Regions from separate parts of the Mesorhizobium sp. CO1-1-7 genome, predicted to be linked through region 1. Evidence: predicted binding sites of a transcription regulator. Region 1 holds the regulator's gene; the other holds the start of a gene.
What was found. Region 1 encodes LexA, which represses DNA repair genes until DNA is damaged. Its sites were predicted from a motif close to TGTTCNNNNTGTGTTCNG; they were not measured.

Region 1 (7,199 bases):
TGAAAAAGCGCGACATCTGCTCGTGCACCATTGTGTGGCGCGTTACGCGGTAGTCAAAATCGTCCTTCTGCGCCTTGGTCGGCAATTCGCCGTAGAGCAGGAGGTAGCAGACTTCGAGGAAGTCGCCATGTTCGGCCAACTGGTCGATCGGATAGCCCCGATGCAGGAGGATGCCGGCGTCGCCATCGATGAAGGTGATTTCCGACTCGCAGCTTGCCGTCGAGGTGAAGCCCGGGTCATAGGTGAAGGCGCCGGTGGTGCTGTAGAGCGAGGCGATGTCGATGACGTCAGGTCCGACCGAGCCGCTTCGCACCTTGAATTCGTGAGTCTTGCCGGCGAATTCCAGCGTCGCCGTGGCCTCTTGGCCGCCCACATCCAGTTTTTTCGCAGCTTCGGTCATTGCAAACTCCTTCTTGTTTCGTCATGCCGGCAAAGGCAAAATCCGCAGAGCGACACGTCGAAATCACCGCAATGCGCGTACTCGCCACCGCATTCTAGGAGGTGCGTGCCAGATTGGGCCAAGGCCTAATGTTGCACTGCGAAACCCGCCTTTCAATGCCAATCTTCTTGGGCCAGTTTGCTCCTAATCGATTTGATCCGCTATGCGCGCCAGGCTTTCCTCACGCCCCAGAACGGCAAGCACGTCGAATACGCCCGGTGACGTGCTCTTGCCGGTCAACGCAGCCCGCAACGGCTGGGCCACGGCGCCAAGCTTGTGGCCGCCAGCCGACGCAAAGTCGCGGATCGCGGCCTCGGCCGTGGCCGCCGTCCAGTCGCCTGACAGCGACTTCAAAGCTTCGTGAGCGCCACGCAGGATCTTGCGCGCGTCGTCATTGAGCAGGAGTGCCGCCTTGTCGTCGATCGGCAGCGGCCGCGCGGCAAACAGGAAGCCGGCACCGTCGACAAGCTCGACCAGCGTCTTGGCGCGCTCCTTCAGGCCCGGAAGTGCTGCCAGCAGCTGCGCCTTGTTCTTGTCGTCGAGGCGCGCCGCCATCGCCGGACCGCCCTCCAGATAGGGCAAGGTGGCGATGAAGATATCGAACAGCTCGGTGTCGGCCATACGTCGCATATGGGCGCCGTTGATCGCTTCCAGCTTGGCGAAGTCGAAGCGCGCCGCGCCCTTGTTGACGTCGCCAATGTCGAACCACGAGACCATGTCCTCGATCGACATGATCTCGTCGTCGCCATGGCTCCAGCCGAGCCGCGCAAGGTAATTGAGCAGCGCCTCCGGCAGATAGCCCATGGCGCGATAGGCTTCGACGCCGAGCGCGCCGTGGCGCTTCGACAGCTTGGCGCCGTCGGCGCCGTGGATCAGCGGGATATGCGACATCGACGGCACGTCCCAGCCCATGGCGTTGTAGATCACGGTCTGGCGGGCGGCGTTGGTCAGGTGATCGTCGCCACGGATGATGTGGGTGACGCCCATGTCGTGATCGTCGACGACGACGGCATGCATGTAGGTCGGGTTGCCGTCCGAACGCAGGATGATGAAGTCGTCGAGATCCTTGTTGGGGAAGCGCACGTCTCCCTGGACCCGGTCCTGCACCACCGTCTCGCCCTCGGTCGGTGCCTTGATGCGGATGGCGCCCTTGACGCCGGACGGCGCCTCCGAGGGGTCGCGGTCACGCCAATGGCCGTTATAGCGTGGCGGCAGGCCCTTGGCGCGTGCAGCCTCGCGCATTGCCTCCAGCTCGGCTGAAGTCTCGTAGCTGTAATAGGCCTTGCCCAGGCGCACCAGCTCCTCGGCCACCTCGCGATGGCGCGGCGCGCGCTCGAATTGGGAGACCGCGTCACCGTCCCACGAAAGGCCAAGCCAGGTCAGGCCATCGAGAATGGCCGATGTGGCCGCATCGGTCGAACGCTCGCGATCGGTGTCCTCGATGCGCAGCAGCATCGTGCCGCCGGTATGCTTTGCATAGAGCCAGTTGAAGAGCGCCGTGCGCGCGCCGCCGATGTGCAGATAGCCGGTCGGCGAGGGGGCAAAACGGGTGATGACCTTGTCGGGCATGGAACTCTCGGAAAACGTCTGAAGCTGGGTGCAGAGCGTGCGGACTTTCGCGCGTTGCGCGTTCATGTAGCATAGGACGTCGAGGGTGCAAGGGGCAGACCCGATGACTGGACGAGGCCGGGGCTCGGATCGGGGCGAGGATGCCGCTATCGGCGTCAGCGAGCGATCCCTGTTTGCGGCGCCTGCGACGATCCCACTGCCATCTCCGCTCGTGGCTGCACCCGAGACCAGGTCGCTGCAGGCAGGTGGGCAGGCGCCGGCGCCGGCTCCTGCCGCGGGCAGGATCGTGCGCGTGCGCCGGCAAATCGGCCTGGTATCCTTGCCTCGCCTGCGCCATGGCGTGACCCGGGCGGCGGAGCTCGAACTCGACCGAGGCATCGCGTTCCTGCTGGTGCCGGTCTGTCTGGCCGTTGGGGCGATCGCCTATTTCTCGCTGGCGTCCGAGCCCGACTTTGCAAAGCCCGCCGCGGTCGTGGTGCTGATGGCGGTCTGTGCCTTCGTCTCGCGTTCCTGGCCCAAAACCCATCTGTGTCTCATGGCAGTGCTGTTGTGCGCGCTGGGCCTGCTCGCGGCGAAGGTCGAAACATGGCGAGCCGGAACCCGGATGCTGGGTTCGGAAATCTCCACGCAACTGACCGGCCGCGTGGTCTCGATCGAGGAGATGGAGAGCGGCCGCATCCGGCTGACCATGGACGTGACTTCGACCGCCCGGCCGAAACTGCGCTATGCGCCGGAAAGGGTCCGGCTTTCCGCACGCAAGATACCGCCGGGAATGACCGCCGGCTCGCTCATCACAGGCTACGCCAAACTGTTGCCGCCGACCGGCCCGGTGCGGCCGGACAGCTACGACTTCTCTTTTGACAGCTATTTCGCCGGCATCGGCGGCAGCGGCTTCTTTCTCGGCAATCCAACGGTTGTTTCCGCCGACGACGGTGAGATGCCGCTATCGGCTCGCCTTTTTTCAGGCATCGAAAATGCCCGCGAAGCCATCGCCGACCACATCAGGGGCAGCGTCGGCGGCGCTGAAGGCGAGATCGCGGCGGCGCTGATCGTCGGCGTGCGCGCCGGCATACCCGATGAAATCAATGAAGCGATGCGGCGTACCGGCATCTATCACATCATCTCTATTTCGGGACTGCATATGGCGCTTGTGGCCGGCACCATCATGGGTCTGCTGCGTGGTGCCTTCGCGCTGTTTCCAGACTTTTCCGCGCGCCGGCCGGTGAAGAAATACGCGGCCGCCGCCGCACTGTTCTCGATCGCGGCCTATCTCATCATTTCCGGTGTCGTCGTTGCCGCCGAACGCAGCTTCATCATGCTGGCGGTGATGCTGATTGCCGTCTTCTTCGATCGCGCTGCGCTGACCATGCGCAATCTGGGGATCTCGGCGATCGCCGTCATCCTGGTCTCGCCTCACGAGGTCGTCGGCCCGAGCTTTCAGATGTCGTTCGCCGCGACCGCGGCCCTGGTTGGCGCTTATGCCGGCTGGGCCGATCACCGTGCGGGAAAGACGCGGCCACCGCCGCCAAAGCGATCGCTGCCCGGGTTCCTGACGCGAAAATTCCTGCTGGCGACAGGTGGACTGGCCATGACGTCCATTATCGCCGGCAGCGCCACGGCACTGTTTGCCATCTGGCATTTCCAGCGGGTATCGCCGCTCAGCCTGTTCGCCAATCTGGCCGTGATGCCTATCGTATCGGTCGTGATGTTCCTGGCCGTCGCCAGCGCGCTGTTGATGCCATTCGGATTGGATTGGCCGGCTCTCTACCTCATGGGCAAGGGCCTGACAGCAATGATCGCCGTGTCTGCGTGGATATCGGAGCGCTCTCCGGTCGATGGAGTCGGGCTGATTTCGCAGCAATCCGTGCTGCTGGTCACCGTCGCGCTGGTTATCGCGACGATGGCGACGACATGGCTGCGGCTCGCGGCGCTGCCATTCGCGCTCGCCGGCCTGTTGACTGTGTCGCACACACGCGCGCCCGATGTGCTGATCTCGGAAGATGCGCGGCTGGTCGCGCTGCCGATCGGCAATGGCGAACTGGCCGTCAACCGGGAACGTCCGAACGAATTCGCAACCGACAACTGGAAGCGCGCCCTGATCTCCGAAACAATCGTCAAACCGGAAATGTTCGACACGACAGACAGGCAATTCGATGTTGCCAGTCCCACCGACCTGCCGCCGGGATCGCCCTTCTACTGCCGCGAAGGCCTGTGCCTTGCCAGGCACCCTTCCGGCGCGATCATTGCCTATGTCGAGGACCGCAAGACCACCTGGAAAGCCTGCGCTTTCGCCGACCTGATCATCGTCAATGACGCAACCGCCTATGACGCCTGCCACAATCCACTGGTTCTCGTCGTCACCAAACGGCAGCTCGCCCGCAAGGGAACCGCTGCCGTCTTCTTCAATCCCCAGTCGGCCACGACCCGGGCCGCGATCGCATTCGCCGTCGACGGACCATACCGGCCCTGGCACGAACAGCGAAAATTCTCACGCGAGGCGAGGGGGCTGCCGCCGTACAAAAAACCCGACAAGCCCGATGACAAGCCGGTTCAGTAGCGCCTGATCAACCCGACCAGCTTGCCTTGTACCTTGACCCTGTCCGGCCCGAAAATGCGCGTTTCGTAGGCTGGATTGGCGGCCTCGAGCGCGATCGAAGCGCCTTTGCGGCGGAACCGCTTCAGTGTCGCTTCCTCTTCGTCGACCAGTGCCACGATAATTTCGCCCGGGCTTGCCGTGTCGGCATTGCGGATAATGACCGTGTCTCCATCGAAGATACCAGCCTCGATCATCGAGTCGCCCTTGACCTCCAACGCATAGTGCTCGCCGCCCATGATCATGTCCGGCGGCACCGAGATCGAATGCGTCTGATGCTGGATGGCATCGATCGGCACACCGGCGGCGATACGGCCCATGACCGGGATGGACACGGCTGAAACCGCGTCGTCGTCGTTGCCGGCCGCGGGCAGGCGCGAAGGCGCAGCGGCCGGCCTGATCTGGCGTCCGAGACTGCCTTGGCCAAGGCTGCCTTGGATGACGCTTGGCGAGAACTTCTTTGCCGCATTGAGGCCCGGCGCGATCGAGTCCGGCAGCCGCAGCACTTCCAGCGCGCGCGCCCGATTGGGTAGCCGGCGAATGAAGCCGCGCTCCTCCAGGGCCGTGATCAGGCGATGGATCCCCGACTTGGAGGCAAGATCGAGTGCTTCCTTCATCTCGTCGAAGGAAGGCGGTATCCCGCTTTCCTTGAGCCGTTCGTGGATGAACATCAGCAGTTCATGTTGCTTGCGTGTCAGCATGGCGGCCCCCAAGACATTGAACGAAAGGTTGAACCAGAATCGAAAAAACAAACCCAGAACAAACACTATCTGTTCCAGTTGTGTTCTGCAACCGTTTAAAGTTTAATGAATTTGTTAAGGGGTCTGAAGTTTTTTGCCCGCGACGGCGGGCGGCAACCAGTCCTTTCCGCCGTCGGCAGGCGCATTGAAATCGTTTTGGTTAATGGCCTGTGGCCCATCCGCCGACGAGGCTTTGGCATCAGTTAGTTGGAAGGCTTCTCCTCGGAGGGACGTATAATTCGCGGAGCCATTATTCGCGGAACGAAACGAAACCAAAATGCCAACGATTGGTAGCTTCGGGCGGCCATGGATCGGGGCGTTCGGCGCACTCCGGCCAGCGCGTTCGAATAGGCGTCGCGGAAGCGCTGAAGTTATCCCGAACCCGCCTTCAAGCTGCCGGCGCGAGCGGCGTATCTGGTAGCGCCGCTGTCTTCGCTGTGGACATAGACGTGCAGTGTGTAGCCGATATGCGCCGTCATCAGCGCCTTGGCCCGCTCGACGTCACGGTCGAGCGCCGCTTCCATGATCGCGGTATGGTGTTCGATCGCAATCGCTTCGCGTAGCGCTTCGATTGCCTCTTCATAGCCATCCTTGAGGCCGGCCGCGGCCCGCAGTGTCGGCGCCAGACCAAGAAAGCGATGATGCCGGCGCAGCTGATCCGAGATCGTCGAGCGGAACCGCAACAGCCAGTCGCATGTGGCGGCGCTCAGCAGCGCCGCATGGAAAGCCTCGTGGTTCTCGTCCCATCTGTCGACGGCCGCGTCCGAGGGATCGTCGACCGCCGTCTTGCAACGCGAGAGCCGGTAGTGGGCGGTGACCACGGCATCCTCCCACTCCCTGCCGCCTTTTTCCATCGATTCGAGGAACAGGGGTATCTCGACCACCATCCTGGCGCGTGCCAGATCCTCCAGCTCGGCCCGCGACACCGGAGCCACGGCAAAACCACGATTGCTGATCGCGGTGACCAGGCGTTCGGCCTCGAGCCGCGACAGGGCTTCGCGCAACGGTGTCCAGCCGACGCCATAGGTGCCGCGCAGCGCACTCAGTTTGAGCGGGGCGCCCGGCATGAGGCGCGTGGTCAGGATGTCGCGCCGCAACAGCTGATAGGCGGCTTCCGTTTTTGTGGAACTTGTTTCATCCAGCATCGTGATCAATCCGTCGTCTGGCGAAAGTATATATGATACCGGGTCCTAGCAACAATTATATATAATGTTTGACACAGACCGGCGGACTGACCATGATCGCCGTAGTAGCCGCGTTTCCGAGCGGCCCTGATCAAATCTGGGAGGAAATGATGTTGAAGTCGAAATCCGCTTGGTTGTCGGGTTTGGCCCTGGCGGGCGCATTGATGGTCGGCGCCGGCAGTGCCGCGGCCGATCAGATCCGTATCGGCATTGCCAATTTCGGCGAGCATCCGCAATTGAACGCCGCCATAGCCGGCTTCAAGAAGGCGCTGACGGACAATGGCTTCGTCGAGGGCAAGGACGTCGTCTACACGGAGAGCCACACCAATTTCGATGCATCGCTGGTGCCGCAGATGATCGCCAAGCTGCAGGCCGAGCAACCCAAGCTGATCTACACCATCACCACGCCGGTCTCACAGATCGCCAAGAAAGCGCTCGCCGGTTCCGGCATTCCGATCGTTTTTGCCGCGGTCACCGATCCGGTGGCGGCCAAGCTGGTGCCGTCATGGGACGCCGGAGACGAAGGCATGACCGGCGCCAGCGATCTGCAGGACGTCGCCGCGGTGATGGCCTTCACCAAGAAGCTGCTGCCGAACGCCAAGCGCTTCGGCGTGCCTTATAATCCCGGTGAGGCCAATGACGTTGCCTTGGTCGAAAAGCTCAAGGCGGCGGCA
Region 2 (7,199 bases), on a different contig from region 1:
CCGCCACGCCCGCGCATGAGCTCGGCGCCGTCGTCGTGCAGGAACTTTTGGCGCGTGCCGGGGTCGAACCGGCCGAGATCGACGAGGTCATCCTCGGCCAGGTGCTGACCGCGGCGCAAGGCCAGAACCCGGCCCGCCAGGCCTCGATCCTTGCCGGACTGCCCAAGGAGACCACCGCCTGGGGCCTCAACCAGGTTTGCGGTTCGGGCCTGCGCGCCATCGCGCTCGGCATGCAGCAGATCGCCACCGGCGACGCCAAGGTGATCATTGCCGGCGGCCAGGAATCGATGTCGCTGTCGCCGCACGCCGAGCACCTGCGCGCCGGCGTCAAGATGGGCGACTACAAGATGATCGACACCATGATCAAGGACGGGCTGTGGGACGCCTTCAATGGCTACCACATGGGCAACACCGCCGAGAACGTCGCCCGCCAGTTCCAGATCACCCGCGACGACCAGGACCAGTTCGCACTGGCCTCGCAGAACAAGGCCGAGGCCGCGCAGAAGGCGGGCAAGTTCAAGGACGAGATCGTCGCCTTCACCATCAAGGGCAAGAAGGGCGATACGGTTGTCGATCAGGACGAATACATCCGCCACGGCGCCACGATCGATGCCATGACCAAGCTGAAGCCGGCCTTCGACAAGGATGGCACGGTGACCGCCGCCAATGCCTCCGGCATCAATGACGGTGCCGCCGGCGCGCTGCTGATGAGCGAAGCGGAAGCCGCAAGGCGTGGCATCACCCCGCTGGCGCGCATCGCCTCCTGGGCGACCGCCGGCGTCGATCCGGCGATCATGGGCACCGGACCCATTCCCGCTTCACGCAAGGCCTTGGAACGGGCCGGTTGGTCGGCAGGGGATCTCGACCTTGTCGAGGCCAACGAGGCGTTCGCCGCACAGGCCTGCGCCGTCAACAAGGACATGGGCTGGGACCCCTCGATCGTCAACGTCAATGGCGGCGCCATCGCCATCGGCCACCCGATCGGCGCCTCGGGCGCCCGCATCTTCAACACGCTGGTCTTCGAAATGCGCCGGCGCGGCGCCAAGAAGGGACTGGCCACCCTATGCATCGGCGGCGGCATGGGCGTCGCCATGTGCGTGGAGGCTTTCTGATAGACTTTGGACGGGCGGCGCAAGCCGCCCGTTTCACATGTGGTGCCTGTAGCAAATCCAGTGCCTGCCAAGCCCGACAACAGGGCAATTTCAAAAAGGGGAAATGCATGACCAAGGTTGCAATCGTCACGGGTGGATCGCGTGGCATCGGCGCGGCGATCTCGATCGCTTTGAAGAACGCCGGCTATTCGGTTGCCGCGAACTACGCCGGCAACGACGAGGCGGCGGCGAAGTTCAAGGCGCAGACCGGCATTCCGGTCTACAAATGGTCGGTCGCCGACTATGACGCTTGCGCGGCCGGTATCAAACAAGTCGAGGCCGACCTCGGCCCTGTCTCGGTGCTGGTCAACAATGCCGGCATCACCCGCGACGCCATGTTCCACAAGATCACCCGCGAGCAGTGGAAAGAGGTGATCGATACCAATCTGTCCGGTGTCTTCAACATGACCCATCCGTTGTGGGGCGGCATGCGCGACCGCAAGTTCGGCCGCGTCATCACCATCTCCTCGATCAACGGCCAGAAGGGCCAGGCCGGTCAGGTCAATTACTCCGCCGCCAAGGCCGGCGACATCGGCTTCTCGAAGGCGCTCGCCCAGGAAGGTGCCCGCGCGGGCATCACCGTCAACGTCATCTGCCCTGGCTACATCGCCACCGAGATGGTCAAGGCAATCGACGAAAAGGTGCTCAACGAGCGCATCATCCCGCAAATTCCGGTCGGCCGCCTTGGCGAACCGGAAGAGATCGCGCGCTGCGTGGTCTTCCTCGCTTCGCAAGATGCCGGCTTCATCACCGGCTCGACCCTCACCGCCAATGGCGGCCAATACTTCGTCTGAGACGTCTGCTCGCGCAGTCCAACGCTGCGGATCCATGCGTGCCCTGCGATAAGCGGACCGGAAAATCGGTCCGCTTCCAAATGGCGCCTGACTCTTGGAAGACGCCGCTGTGACGCAATGCCCCAATCCGGCACGCAAAGGTTAATGCCGGTAGGCGCGTCTGCGCGAACCCTGTGATTAAGCCTGTGGATTCTCGGTGGATAAGCTGTTCACAAGACAAGATATTGAGGGAACAAAAAGAGAAAATACGGCCGGCGCTGCTTTGTCGCCGATTCGTTCCGGCTTTGAGCCCAATGTTAAGATTAATGGCTGGGATAAGCTGCTATTCTTTAACGTCGAGTTTAGAAAGATTAACAGTTTCATAAGTTTAACGGGCGCGCACCGAATCGCCCTCATCGTTCCCGGCGAAAGTTAACGGCAGGACCCGCCCAGCATAAAACGGGCCAGTTCGGTGATTCAGCATGTGGTGAGACTCTTGGTCACGAAATCCATATCTAGCCGTGAACAAAAGCTGAATCTTACGGAGTCGCCGATTCGTCGCCGATTCGTCGCTGATTCGTTCCAGACTCGTTCCAACTGTTAAGCAGGGGCTGATTTGCGGAGTGAGGCGGGCGTCTCCGGAACCCTGCCGGAACATTCTGCTTTCGCTTCGCGCCCGAAATCCCTATGTGTCGGCTGTCATACGCGCCGTCCTGGCACGCTCCCGACCACGAGAGGCCAGAAAGCCTTATTTCCGAGCCGATGAACATCCAGCCGAAACACACCGAGCCGCTGATCCTGTCGGGCCGCGACGTGACCGCCGTGCTTGGGCCGACCAATACCGGCAAGACCCATCTCGCCATCGAGCGCATGGTGGCGCACGAAACCGGTGTCATCGGCCTGCCGCTGAGGCTGCTGGCCCGCGAGGTCTACACGCGCGTCTGCGAAAAGGTCGGTGCCAACAAAGTGGCGCTGATCACCGGCGAGGAGAAGATCCAGCCGCCGGGCGCCAGATATTCGGTCTGCACCGTCGAAGCCATGCCGCGTGAAACCGACGCCGCCTTTGTTGCCATCGACGAGGTGCAACTGGCCGGCGACCTCGAACGCGGCCATATCTTCACCGATCGCATCCTGCATCTGCGCGGCCGTCAGGAGACGCTGCTGCTTGGTGCCGCCACCATGCACGGTATCCTGCAGCGCTTGCTGAAAGGCGTCTCGGTAGTGACGCGGCCGCGGCTGTCGCATCTGGCCTATGCCGGCTCCAAGAAACTGACCCGCTTGCCCAGGCGCACCGCGATCGTCGCCTTCTCCGCCGACGAGGTCTATGCCATCGCCGAACTCATCCGCCGCCAGCAGGGTGGTGCGGCCGTCGTGCTCGGGGCGCTGTCGCCCCGCACCCGCAACGCCCAGGTGGCGCTGTTCCAGTCGGGCGATGTCGACTATCTCATTGCCACCGACGCGATCGGCATGGGCCTCAACCTCGACCTCGACCATGTCGCCTTCGCCCAGAACCGCAAGTTCGACGGCTACCAGTACCGCAATCTGACGGCGGCGGAGCTCGGCCAGATCGCCGGCCGCGCCGGCCGGCATCTGCGCGATGGCACGTTCGGCGTCACCGGCCAGGTCGATCCGCTGGACGAGGACCTCGTCCAGAAGATCGAGGGCCATGACTTCGACCCGGTGAAGGTGCTGCAGTGGCGCACCGCCCAATTCGATTTCGCCAGCCTCGATGCGCTGAAGCGCTCGATCGAGACCAACGCCCCGGTCGAGGGCCTGACACGCGCGCTGCCGGCCGTCGATGCGCAAGCGCTCGAACATCTCTCCCGCGACGAAGACATCCGCGCGCTCGCCACCAACGCCAAGCGCGTGGCGCTGCTGTGGGAAGCCTGCGCCCTGCCCGACTATCGCAAGATCGCGCCTGCCCAGCATGCCGACCTCATCGCCTCGATCTACATGGACCTCGCCCGGCAGGGCCATGTCGACGAGAACTACATGGCCGAACAGGTGCGCCGCGCCGACACCACCGAGGGCGACATCGACACGCTGTCGCACCGCATCGCCCAGATCCGCACCTGGACATTCGTGTCGAACCGGCCCGGCTGGCTGGCCGATCAGGCACACTGGCAGGAAAAGACGCGCGAAATCGAAGACAGATTGTCGGATGCGCTGCATGAGCGGTTGACGAAACGCTTCGTAGACCGCAGGACTTCCGTCCTCATGCGGCGCCTTAGAGAAAATACCATGCCTGAAGCCGAAATCAGTCCTACCGGAACCGTCCTTGTCGAAGGCCATCATGTCGGCGAGTTGCAAGGGTTCCGCTTCACCGCCGACCAGACCGCCGGCGGCGAAGACGCCAAGGCCGTGCGCACTGCCGCGCAAAAGGCGCTTGCCGCCGAGTTCGAGGCACGCGCGGAGCGCTTCGGCGCCTGCGCCAATGGCGATCTCGCGCTCGGTTCGGACGGCACGCTGCGCTGGATCGGCGCGCCGATAGGCACGCTGGTCTCGGGCGAAGACGCGCTGAAGCCGCGCCTGGTGTTGCTGGCTGACGAACAGCTGACGGGCCCGGCGCGCGACAAGGTCGCGGCGCGCGCCGAACGCTTCGTCAATTTCCAGATCGAGTCGTTGTTGAAGCCGCTGGTCGATCTGAAAAACGCCGAGCAGATTTCCGGCATCGGCCGTGGCATCGCTTTCCAGCTGGTCGAGAATTTCGGCCTCATCAACCGTCGTGACATCGCCGAAGAGATGAAATCCTTGGACCAGGAAGGCCGCGCGGCGCTGCGCCGGCTTGGCGTCCGCTTCGGCGCCTACCACGTGTTCGTGCCCGCGCTGATCAAGCCGGCACCCGCCGGGCTGGTGACGCTGCTGTGGGCGTTGAAGAACGACGGCAAGGACAAGCCAGGCTTCGGCGACGTCGTCCACGCGCTGGCGTCGGGCCGCACCTCTGTTGTCATCGACCCGGCCTTCGACAAGGCCTTCTACAAGCTCGCTGGCTACCGCAATCTCGGCCGCCGCGCCGTGCGCATCGACATTCTGGAGCGGCTGGCCGACCTGATCCGCCCGGCGACCAACTGGAAGCCCGGCCTTGGCCAGCGTCCGGACGGCGCCTATGACGGCCAGTCCTTCATGGTGACGCCGCCGATGATGTCGATCCTTGGCGCCACCGCCGACGACATGGAAGAGATCCTCAAGGGTCTTGGCTATCGCGCCGAGCCGAAGCCGGCCACGGAAGTCAAGGCACGGCTGGAAGCGCAGGACAATGCCGCGCGGGAAGCCGCCGCGGCCAGGCAGGCAGCCGAAGAAGCAGCCCGCGCGGAACAAACCAAGGCGGCGGAAGAGGCGGCTTCGCCGGCCGCCGAGGGAGTTGAACTGGTGCCGGATGCCGCAACCGACGTGGAGACGGAGGTTCCAGCCGAAGTCGCCGCCGATGCGCCGGTGGAAGCTGTCGCGCAAGAGCAGGCGGAAGCCACCGCTGAAGTTGCGGAGGAACCTGTAGAAGCCGCTGTTGAAGCCGCCGAGCCGGCGCCGGTTGAGCCGCGGGCCGAACCTGAAACTGCCGAGGTAGACGCGGCACCCACGGAGGAAACCGCAGCGGCGGAGCCCGCCGTCGAAGCCTCCGCGTCGACGGAAGCCGCCGAATGGGCTGCCGTGGCGGAAGCCGCCGGCGAACCCGTGCCGGAAGCCGAAGCGCCAAAGCCGATCCTGCTGTGGCGCCAAGGTCGCTTCGATCAGCGTCCGCGTCATCGCGACGGCCGCAACAACCGGCCGCAAAACGGACAGGCGCGCGGCCGAAGCAACGCGCCGGCCGGCGGCGAACAGGCAACAGCCGCGCCCGCGGACCGTTCCGCGCACGAAGGGCGCCTCGACGGCGCCGGAAAGCCGCGCTTCGACCGCTCGAAGTACAAGCCCAAGCCGCAAGCTGAGGGCGCTGAGCGCCGCGACGGCCGCCCGCAGGGCGAGCGTCCCGAGCGCCGCGAAGGCCGGCCAGACTGGAAGGGCGGCAGGCCGGAAGGCAAGGGTGCCGATCGCGGCGGAAAGCCCGCTTTCCAGCCCAAGCCGCGCGAGGAGCGCCCGGTGCGTTTCGATCCGGACTCGCCCTTCGCCAAACTCGCCGCCTTGCGCGACCAATTGAAGAAGTAAACTCGCTTCGATGGTTGCTGAAGGCCGTCAGCGCATCGACAAATGGCTGTTCTTCTCGCGCGCGGTGAAATCGCGCTCGCTGGCGGCCAAATTGGTGGTCGCCGGCCGCGTGCGCATCAATCGCGACAAAGCAGCGCAGGCCTCCGATCTGGTCAAGCCAGGCGACGTGCTGACCATCACGCTCGACCGGCGTATTTTCGTCTGGAAGGTGCTCGGCGCTGGCGCGCGGCGTGGCCCGTCCGAGGAAGCCCGCACCCTTTATCAAGACATGTCGCCCCCGACCGCACTGAAGGGCGACGCCCCGCCCGATGCTATCGCGGCGCTGCGCGAGGCAGGCAGCGGCCGCCCCACCAAAAAAGAGCGTCGCCAGACCGACCGATTGCGCGACGAAGATTGAGCCTGCCGATCGACGCAGATGTGCGCTCCCGCGGCAACGGCAACCAAAAGCGGATTTTGCACCGGCAAACCAACGTCGGTGAGGGATGCGGGACCGTCGCGGCACCGCCGATCTGAAATTCAATTCCCAAACTCTGGCGCCACTGGGAATGGCTACCCTTGCAAGCAGCCGATAAAGGCGTTACCTCACGGAAAAAGCCAACAAAAACGGGACGTCCCGGAGCCGACCGATGACCTATGTCGTGACCGACAACTGCATCAAATGCAAATACATGGACTGCATCGAGGTCTGTCCGGTCGACTGCTTCTACGAAGGCGAGAACATGCTCGTCATCCATCCCGACGAGTGCATCGACTGCGGCGTCTGCGAGCCGGAATGCCCGGCCGACGCGATCAAGCCCGACACCGAGTCCGGCCTCGACAAATGGCTGCAGATCAACACCGAATATGCCGATAAATGGCCCAACATCACCGCCAAGAAGGAGCCGCCGGCCGACGCCAAGAGCTTCGACGGCGAGGCCGGCAAATTCGAGAAATACTTCTCCGCCGAGCCCGGCGAAGGCGATTGACAACACCGCTGTAAAGGCTTGTATGACGCAGCGTAACAGGCACGCCGGATTAACCGCCTTGACAGGCGGCGATTGGTTGTGGCCTTCGCTTACGCAGCAAAACCTTGATTCTTCCGACTTTTTGTGTTACATCAGCGAAACATGCCGGTGACACAACGTCGATTTATGGCGCA

Region 2: LB516_RS19920 (helicase-related protein) is a predicted target of LexA. The motif match lies at 2,503-2,520, and genes of this name have one in related genera.

The regions. Positions count from the first base shown of each region.
Region 1 covers NZ_JAIUHA010000003.1:35,016-42,214, reverse strand. The annotation lists gene gltA (citrate synthase) at 1-400, opposite strand, end outside; gene gltX (glutamate--tRNA ligase) at 584-2,008, opposite strand; gene LB516_RS06790 (ComEC/Rec2 family competence protein) at 2,112-4,565, shown strand; gene lexA (transcriptional repressor LexA) at 4,559-5,302, opposite strand; gene LB516_RS06780 (GntR family transcriptional regulator) at 5,713-6,486, opposite strand; gene LB516_RS06775 (ABC transporter substrate-binding protein) at 6,636-7,199, shown strand, end outside.
Region 2 covers NZ_JAIUHA010000008.1:331,912-339,110, forward strand. The annotation lists gene LB516_RS19905 (acetyl-CoA C-acetyltransferase) at 1-1,112, shown strand, start outside; gene phbB (acetoacetyl-CoA reductase) at 1,220-1,945, shown strand; gene LB516_RS19915 (hypothetical protein) at 2,142-2,360, shown strand; gene LB516_RS19920 (helicase-related protein) at 2,687-6,061, shown strand; gene LB516_RS19925 (RNA-binding S4 domain-containing protein) at 6,072-6,458, shown strand; gene fdxA (ferredoxin FdxA) at 6,688-7,026, shown strand.